3 regions of the Parabacteroides sp. AF17-3 genome follow, and region 2 is predicted to be linked to each of the others. Evidence: riboswitches for the same ligand, from Rfam matches in the RefSeq annotation. Region 2 holds a riboswitch; each other region holds the start of a gene.
The links. A riboswitch is a leader RNA that binds a small molecule or an ion and turns the genes downstream of it on or off. The one in region 2 is predicted to bind thiamine pyrophosphate.
Positions count from the first base shown of each region.

Region 1: linked by a shared signal. The riboswitch ahead of thiD (bifunctional hydroxymethylpyrimidine kinase/phosphomethylpyrimidine kinase) and the one ahead of DWW91_RS12950 (sulfide-dependent adenosine diphosphate thiazole synthase) in region 2 are both predicted to bind thiamine pyrophosphate.
Region 3: linked by a shared signal. The riboswitch ahead of DWW91_RS14240 (TonB-dependent receptor) and the one ahead of DWW91_RS12950 (sulfide-dependent adenosine diphosphate thiazole synthase) in region 2 are both predicted to bind thiamine pyrophosphate.

Region 1 covers NZ_QTMM01000005.1:284,690-287,968, reverse strand. Annotated here, with positions in the region: gene DWW91_RS08860 (DUF5686 family protein) at 1-365, opposite strand, end outside; gene DWW91_RS08855 (AAA family ATPase) at 493-1,041, opposite strand; TPP riboswitch at 1,211-1,308, shown strand; gene thiD (bifunctional hydroxymethylpyrimidine kinase/phosphomethylpyrimidine kinase) at 1,329-2,174, shown strand; gene DWW91_RS08845 (thiamine phosphate synthase) at 2,176-2,772, shown strand; gene DWW91_RS08840 (thiamine phosphate synthase) at 2,763-3,279, shown strand, end outside.
Region 2 covers NZ_QTMM01000008.1:249,987-253,265, reverse strand. Annotated here, with positions in the region: gene DWW91_RS12955 (hypothetical protein) at 1-644, shown strand, start outside; gene DWW91_RS12950 (sulfide-dependent adenosine diphosphate thiazole synthase) at 738-1,508, opposite strand; TPP riboswitch at 1,569-1,664, opposite strand; gene DWW91_RS12945 (AAA family ATPase) at 1,683-2,324, opposite strand; gene DWW91_RS12940 (MATE family efflux transporter) at 2,371-3,279, opposite strand, start outside.
Region 3 covers NZ_QTMM01000010.1:29,495-32,773, reverse strand. Annotated here, with positions in the region: gene DWW91_RS14245 (SusD/RagB family nutrient-binding outer membrane lipoprotein) at 1-1,305, shown strand, start outside; TPP riboswitch at 1,443-1,558, shown strand; gene DWW91_RS14240 (TonB-dependent receptor) at 1,622-3,279, shown strand, end outside.

The DNA of each region.
Region 1 (3,279 bases), on a different contig from region 2:
GGATTTTCTTTCTTGCTATACTTCTCTTTCTTCGGCTTTACAATGACTTCACCCAAATCAATACTGGAAGGGGCCAAAGGTATTTTAAAATAATTCTTTTTACCTATAGCCACTTTCAGTTCTTTTTCGGTATATCCCAGATATGAAACGGACAGAGTCCGTGCATTGGACGAGGTAGTCAACGTAAACTTACCGTCATCATCAGTCGTTGTCCCGATAGTTGTACCTTTCAGTATAACTGAAACATATGGTAACGTTTCTCCTGTAATAGAGTCCGTTACTATTCCACTTATTATAGTGTTCTGGGCTTTTGATGCAAATGCAACCAAAACAAGTGCCAGAATAAAAACAATCTTTTTCCCCATTATTTTATTAACTCCCTCGTTAAACTCCGCAAAATTATAACAGATTCTTTTTTATGAATGTTCCAAATTGAACCGATTATATTCCAATTGACAACAAATCTCACTTAAAAGACCCAAAATAGATGTTTTAAAATGAATTTATACTACTAATAACAAAATTCCTTCTTTCCGTAACGGGAAGTTTCGGGACTTCAATCAATGTATATCCTGCATCTTTGTAGACATCTTTCATTACATAATATGTATCTATCGCTTCATTAAATGATTGTTTACGTTCTTTATCCGTATGATATATATTTTCCCAGGGAGGAAGTATGAATACCTGCCTGTTATACCTGTATTTATCGACTGCCAATTCTATTTCTTTCCGGTCGGTTAACCCAATCAACCTTGCATATGCCAGTGTATCAGGGATTCCTCTGTCAAAAAATAATATGCCTTCATTTTCTTTATGAGCCAGATATGATTCAACAGAACGTTCCAGCATCATACTGGTATATAAAACGGTATCTTTCCAGGGCAATGCGTCTCCACCCTGTTGCTGTTGTTCTTTGATAATATCCCGTGCTACTTCTTTTACTGTTTGATATCCAACTATTTTAAGTTCTTCAATTAATGATGTTTTACCCGTTCCTGGTCCACCGGTAATAACATACAAGCCTGTTTTTATCAACATGATTTGTCTTTTTATGACTATTATGCCAAAAGGAAATACAACCCGGAAGAAAAGCTGTTATAACCGGAATTGTAGATGCAAATATACTGGATTATTTTTTTAAACCTATCAATTCACTCTTAAATTTAACATTTCACTTTTGTTTTCTCTTATCAATCTTTCTACCTTTGTACACGAAAAGGGGTGCCATACTGTAAACGGGCTGAGATTATACCCTGTGAACCTGATGCGGGTAATGCCGCCGTAGGAAAGACAGACAAGGCTTTTCCCTCCTTTCGTGTGTAAATATGAAAACAGATACATTATATCGTTATCCGACTGCGTTAACCATTGCTGGTTCCGACAGCGGCGGAGGAGCCGGGATACAGGCAGATATTAAAACATTCTCTGCATTGGGAGTTTACGGAGCTTCCGTAATCACCTCCATTACGGCCCAAAACACACAAGGTGTCAGAGGCATACAAGCCATCTCTCCGGAAGTCTTGAAAGGCCAGTTGGATGCGGTTTTTGAAGATATTACCATCGATGCTGTCAAAATAGGAATGCTGCATAATAAAACGGCGGCAGAAATCGTCGTAAATGCAATCGATACTTATTCACCGTCGCGTATTATCCTGGACCCGGTGATGATTTCGACCAGCGGTAATAAATTATTGCAGGATGATGCCATAGACATCATTGTCCGGGAACTGTTCAAACGGACATCGCTGGTCACTCCCAACATCGACGAAGCTGAATTCCTGTCCGGAATGAAGATAACTTCCGAAAAAGAGATGTGCCTGGCGGCAGAGAAGTTGCTGTCTTTAGGTTGCCGTGCCGTATTAATGAAGGGAGGGCATTTAAAAGGAAAAGAGATGACTGATATATTATATGTATCGGAGGCATCCCCTCTCCGGCTTTCGGCGGAAACTGTAATTACGACCAACGGCCACGGCACCGGTTGTACGTTGTCTTCTGCTATTGCCGCTTACCAGGCTTTGGGTAAGAGCCTGCCGGATGCCGTCAGACTGGCTAAAGAGTATATAACAAAAGCGATTACTGAAGGGAAAGATGTACGGACAGGACACGGGCATGGTCCCCTGAACCATTTCTTCGCTCCGGTTCCTTTAGTAAAAACAGAGATAAAAGGATAGTATGAAGCTGTTCGTAATCACAACTCCTTTCTTTTTTGAAGGGGAAAGCCGGATAATAACCCATTTGTTCAGGGAAGGAATGCAGCGTTTACATCTGCGCAAACCCCAAAGCGACATCGACAGGTTTCGTCTCTTACTGGATGCTATCCCTGCCGAATATCATTCACGGATTGTGTTGCACGAGCATTTCGAACTCACAACCGGATACCGGTTGGCCGGAATCCATTTGAACAGCCGGAATAATACCCTGCCGGAAGGTTTTGCCGGAAGCATAAGCCGTTCATGCCATTCCTTGCAGGAAGTGCAGGATAACAAACAGTTGGATTATGTATTTCTGAGCCCCATCTTTCAAAGTATATCCAAAGAGGGATACGGAAACGGCTTTCCGATGGAGAGATTACGGGAGGCGGCTGCTTCGGGCATAATCAACGAAAAGGTAATTGCCCTGGGTGGAATAGAAGAAAAGAACATTCCGCTGATTGCCTCCTTACATTTCGGTGGAGCTGCCATTCTGGGAGCTTTGTGGGGCAAGGCCCCTTCTGTAATAAACGAGACATCTATAATAAAACGATACAAACAACTGGATATATGGCAATAGAATATCATTTGCGCAAGCACGAAGATAAAGGACAATTTATTCCACAGGGCAGTGGTGAACGCCTGATGTTTATAACCCACGGTACTTCTAAATACACGGAACGGGAAGAAGTCAAAATGGTTCTTGACGGCGGTTGTTCATGGGTACAGCTACGGATGAAAGGAAACATGAATATTTTTACAGCCAGGGAAATCGGGCAACTAATCAATGAGCATACAAACAAATGCATCTATTGTATAAACGATAATGCACGGATTGCTTTGAGATGCGGGGCGAACGCTGTTCACCTGGGGAAAGAAGATATATCAGTATCCGCCGCATGGGAAATGGCAAAAGAGCAGTTATTTCCGGACGAAACCTTCTATATCGGCGCCACCGCCAATACCTTTGAAGATATCGAGCGTGCTGTCGGACAAGGAGCTTCCTATATCGGCCTTGGACCATTCCGTTATACAGAAACGAAAAAGAAACTCAGTCCCGTTCTCGGTCTGGAAGGATACAGAAAAA
Region 2 (3,279 bases):
TGCGCGACGATCCGACTTCGGAGTTAAGTACAGCCTCAAATATGATACCACAGACTTATTATCTGAAATACGATAGCTTGTCTAAGTTTCGGTTATTTAAATGGATGTACCAGAATGAAAAAGTAAATTGTGTAAAATATTTTTCAGAATTAAATTTATCCGAAGAACTCAAACATGCCCAAAAGGCATTCGTAGAAGCCAGTACATATATACAAACAACAAACTATATATGGGACAGCATGATGTTTAACTACCTGGTGAACGATATTAAATATTTCGCCAGCATTCATTTAATCACGGAAGAGGAAGTAACCAAACTACAGGAAGAACTCCTCCGGCTATTGGACGACCTGGAGACAATCGCTTCCAGAGGTAAATTTGACTCAGGCAAGGATATACATATATATATATCCAACATAAACTTCGAAGCCACATACAGTTTTGTGGAAACATCCAGTTTGCAATTAAGCCTGATCCGGATCTTTTCGATCAACTCGATCACATCGAGAGACAAAGAGATGTGTAAGAACCTGAAAGAATGGATTCAATCCTTACGTAAGTTTTCTACTATGATCTCCGAAAGCGGAGAAATGCAGCGTATACAGTTTTTCAAAAAACAACGGGAACTTGTAGAGAAGATGTAATAGGAAGCATGAGTTTTTATGTTACTATATGAAGAAAGGACGGAAATCTGTAAAAAGATAACCGTCCTTTCTTTTCATGTATATCAGATAATCTTATTTATCCAGTTTTGCACAGATCAGTTCTGCCGCTTTCTTACCGCTCATCAGCATACCACCGAAAATCGGTCCCATACGGAAGCTACCGCTTACACCGTTGGCTGCCATACCTGAAACAAACAGTCCCGGATAGATTTCTTTTGTATTTTCTACCGTTGTCTGTTCACCCAACTCAACGTTTAATGAACGTTCGCCGATTACACCGCCGGTCGGGGTATTCAGTTTGATATCGTTTTTGCGGGCAACAGTACGTGCCACTTCGCAGTCGTGTCCTGTTCCTTCCAATACGGCTTTTGCCATAATAGTCAGCGGGTCTACATGCATACCTTCGCGGATTACCGGAGCCCAGTTAACTACCACACCGGCTACTGCATCGTTGTGGAATACCACATCTTCCACAGAATAGCAGTTAAAAATAGTAGCACCGGCTTTTGTTGCCTGATAGATCAATGCAGAAGTAGTATGAACCGAATCCATAATATAAGTACCATTGCCGGCATCATGATAAGAAACGCCCAGTTCCTTCACGATCGGCATGGCTTCTTCCTGTACGACAATATCATTAAACATCATGGCACCGCCCCACATGCCTCCTCCCGGAGCCAGTTTACGGTCGAAAAGAGCCACTTTCTTTCCGGCTTTAGCCAGATAATAAGCTGCTACGATACCGGAAGGGCCACCACCAACAATAGCCACATCAATTGATAAGTTGCTCTTCAGTTTTGCAAAATAAGAGTCAATAATCCCCGTTGAAACGATCTGTTCCATTACAATAATAATTAGAGTTTAAACATCGGAGAGCACATAGAGGTTAAAGCTCTCCTTTATTTAGCAATTCTACCGATTCTCCCTTCACGGCATTACCCGGGCAGGTTCTATGGGTATAATCTCAGCCTGTGTATTAAGGCACCCCTATGATAAGTCGACGACAAAGATAGTAAATTATCCGAAATGTGGCGGACGCTTATTCATTTTCCGTTCAACAAATGCTTTCATGAACTCGACAGTCTCGTCTACACCCAATACGGATACGTCGATAGAAAAATTATAGGAAGAGGCTACACCCCATTCTTTATTCGTATAATAATTATAGTAGGCTGCACGCGATTTATCGGTCTTCCCCATCAGTTCCTTTGCTTGTTCGACAGTGATATTCTGGCTTTCGAGGATGCGCTGGATACGGTTTTCCATATTATTATGGATAAAAAAACTAAGACAATCCGGATCATCGCGCAGGATATAATCGGCACAACGTCCCACCAGCACGCACGACTGCTCCGATGCCAACTTGCGGATTGCGTCACTCTGGAATTTAAACAGTCCGTCGTTGGAAAGAATGTCATTATAAGGAGTGAACATTCCCATATAAGAATATCCCATAGTAAAAGCATACGCCAGTCCGCTCGAAGCACGTTCGTCCGCCTTTTCAAAAAACTCTTCGCTCAATCCGCTTTCCTTGGCGGCCACCGCCATCAACTCCTTATCATAATAACCGATGCCCAATGCCTGAGCCAGTTTTTTCCCTATTTCACGACCACCACTGCCAAACTGCCGACCGATGGTCAATATGATTTTGTTATCCATATACTAACCGATTTTATTATCCTGCGATAAATATACAATATTTTTTTTAGTTAGGTGATTCATGTTTAAACTTCTTGAATTGATTCACCAGTACGATTGCCGTAACGACTGTTGCGATCGTATCGGCAACCGGCATACTGATCCAGACTCCCAGCGTACCGAAGAAGCGGGGAAGGACAATCAGACAAGGAATCAGAAACAACATTTGCCGGGTAAGTGACAGGAATATAGCCTTCTTCGACATACCGATCGAAAGGAAGAAGTTCGTTGCCACCATCTGAAAGCCGACTATCGGGAAAACGGCAAATACGATATGAAGACCGAACACGGCCGCTTCCACCAGTTCGTCATCCGTTGTAAACATATTCACAATCAGGGTCGGGAATAACTGGCAGAGCAGAAAACCGGTCGTTGCCACTCCGATTGCCCACTTCATCGTCAACTTGGTTACTTCCGTTACACGGGGATATAAGCGGGCACCGAAATTATATCCGGCAATAGGTTGCATTCCCTGGTTGAAGCCCATAATAATCATTACAAACAAGAAAATAATGCGGTTTACGATACCATAAGCACCAATCGCCATGTCTCCCCCATGTTCTTTCAGACCGCGGTTGATCAGGATAACAATCAGACAGGAACAAAGATTCATCAAAAAAGGCGACATCCCGATATACAGAATACCCTTCACCACCTCTTTCCTCAGTTTATAAATCCCTTTCTTAAAATGGAGCAACTGTTTCGGACTTGAAAAATGAATCATCTGTCCCGTCAAGGAGATTACCTGCGAAATGACTGTCGCCCATGCAGAACCCTTGATTCCCCACTCAAAACCAAAGATAAAAATCGGATTCAAGATACAGTTTATCACCACAGAAGCCAGGGTGGCATACATAGCCTGTTTGGGAAAGCCCGACGAGCGCAACACCGCATTCAATCCCAGATACATATGGGT
Region 3 (3,279 bases), on a different contig from region 2:
AACACTGTCACCCAGTACAGAGTATTGGAAACCGAATTCAATAACCTTCCGGAAGAAGAAAAAGAAGACTATCGTATCTTCTTCTTGCTGGGACGTACGGTAATGGAAGAACAACTTTATGAAGTTTGTTCCTCCTGGGGTGGAGTACCATTCTCTGAAGCCGGCACATTATGGGCAACAGGAGACGTAGAAGCATCCAAACCGAAATACGACTCGGATATCGATTTGTATAGAATGATCCTGAGCGACCTGGACGAAGTCAACACATACCTCAACGGCCGTTCGCTTACAGCCAATGCCAGTACTTACCTGAATGCAGAAGACTATGTGAACAACGGTGATATCACCTTATGGCGTAAATATGTGAACTCCCTGCGTTTACGTGTAGCTACTCACCTGGCTTCTAACGGCGACCTGGTAAGTGAAGCACGTGCTGCGATCAAAACCATGTTGGAAAATCCCGGTACTTATCCGATGGTAGATCTAAACTCTGATAATATCACAGTGCCACAAACCGACGATGACCAGTTTGATTTTGACCGCGACCTGCAAAACGCAATCGAGAATTCAACTTACAACCGCATGTCCGGCCCAATGCAACGCGCATTGAATGCCAACACCAATAATCCGGACCCACGTTTGGAAGTCTTGTATGACAGTAACTGGAATAACGAATATATCGGCCTCGATCCGTCTGAAACACTCACGGAACAGGAAACGAATATGAGTATCTCTACACATGGTACGGCTAAATATTACGCAGCCCTGGATACATCGACCTTCACCCGTAACCCCGGATTCCCGGGACTCTGGATGACAGCAGCCGAAGTTGCTTTCATGAAGGCGGAGGCCTATGCTAACAACTGGGCTACCGGTAATGCCAAGAGCGAATATATCAACGGTATAAAACTTTCCACTGAATTCTATTTCGATTTGAATTCAACCGGTACCTACCGTGATCCGTTAACTCCTCCCTCAGCAGCCGAAGTTGAAGCATATGCTGAAACACAATGGGACGCCAGCAATCCGCAAAAGAGTATCCTGACACAGCGTTGGATCCATCACGGTGCTATCCAGGAATATGAAGCATGGAATGTTGTCCGCCGTACCGGATATCCGGAAATTTATTTCAAACGCGACCCGCAGTCTGTCGCAACTCCGCTTCCTCTGGACCGCATCCAGTATCCGGCTGACGAAAAAGACTATAACTCAGCCAACCTGAATGCCCATCTGGGAGGTAAGGAAGACAGCTGGTACGCTCCTTTGAACTGGATGAAGAGCAATTGGTACACCACTGTTGAATAACAAATAAACAGAGATATATCCACAGTAAATAATTACAACATAATTGATGGAAAATTGTGGAGTCGAAACCGCCCCGAAGTGATTCGCGGCGGTTTTTTCCATTTGTACAATTCCCTGACTTTTCTTATCTTTGTGCCCCGAATACAAAGGGGTGCTTGCCACGTACCGATACAGTACGTGCCGCAGGCTGAGATTATACCCATATTACCTGATACGGATAATGCCGGCGAAGGAAATTGTAAAACATGGTATACTTCTTCACACAACACACCTCTCCTATTCACTTATCAGGTTTTTAAACATTAAGGTAAAAAGGATGAAAAGTGTATTGATTATCTGTGCCGGATCTCTGGCAACATTCGCAGCAGCGGGAAACCGTCCCGACCCTGTCGATTCTCTCAAAATTTCACGTGACTTATCGCTGGACGAAGTAGTCGTCACCGCCACCAAAGTAGCCAAAGGTACTCCGGTGGCTTACAGCGAAGTATCCAAAGACGAACTCAGCCGCAAAAACGATGGCCAAGGTATCCCCTATCTCATCTCCCAATCCCCTTCCGTCATCATGACTTCGGACGCCGGGACAGGTATCGGCTATTCGGGCTTCCGTATCCGCGGCACAGACGCCAACCGCATCAACATCACGGTCAACGGCGTACCGGTCAACGACTCCGAGTCTCACACCGTTTTCTGGGCCAACATGTCCGATTTCGCATCTTCCGTCGATAACATACAGATACAACGGGGAGCCGGGACATCGACCAACGGAGCCGCCGCCTTCGGTGCCACCGTCGCCATGCAAACGCAAAAGCCGGACCTGAAACCGTATGCCGAATACAGCCTTTCGGCAGGTTCGTTCGGAACCGTCAAAAACTCAGTCAAAACAGGAACCGGGTTACTCCGGGATCATTTCGTTTTCGACGCCCGCTACTCCAACGTCCAAAGCGACGGATACATCGACCGGGCAACAGCCAATATGCACTCTTATTTCGGCTCAGCCACCTATTACGGCGACAACACTCTGGTCCGCTTCCAGACATTCGGCAATATAGAAAAAACGTATCAGGCCTGGAACGGTGTCCCTTCCATTTACCTGGACAGCGACCGGACTTACAACCCTTGCGGAGAATATAAAGAGAACGGCGTTAAAAAATTCTACGACAACCAGACAGACAATTACCGGCAGCAAAACTACCACCTGATGGCAAGTCAGCGACTGAGCGACCTGTGGAATATGAACCTGACACTCCATTACACACATGGAGAGGGATATTACGAAGACTATAAGCCCAATGAAGAATTTACAAAATACAAACTCCCCGAGTCTTATATTAACGGGAAAGGCGACACAATCGTCAGTTCCGACCTCGTCCGCCGTAAATGGCTGGACAACGACTTTTACGGTATCGTTTACAGTGCGAACTATCGTTCCGAACGTCTCCAGATGAGCTTCGGTTCAGCTGTCAATAAATATGTAGGCGACCATTTCGGCCGTGTCATGTGGGTCAAAAATGCAGAAGCACTCCCCTCGCCTGACTACGAATATTACCGTAACAGAGGGAACAAACTGGATTATAACTTTTACGTAAAAGGCAACTACCGGTTCCACCCCTACCTGAACGGATACCTCGACCTGCAATACCGTGGCATCCATTACACGATCAAAGGAAGTGACGACAATACCGGTAAGGAAATCTACGTCAACAAAAACTGGAACTTCTTCAACCCGAAAGCCGGTATCAATTTCCAGAAAGGCGGTCATAATGCTTTCGTCTCTTTCTCCGTCGCCAACCGTGAACCCAATCGAGACAATTTTACGGAAGCCGCAGTCAACGAACGTCCTACTCACGAAACACTCTACGACTACGAAGCCGGTTACAGCTTCGGCAACCAACGTTTCCGCGCCGGAGCCAATCTTTATTTTATGGACTACAACAACCAATTGATCCTGAGCGGCAAAATCAGCGAAATCGGTGA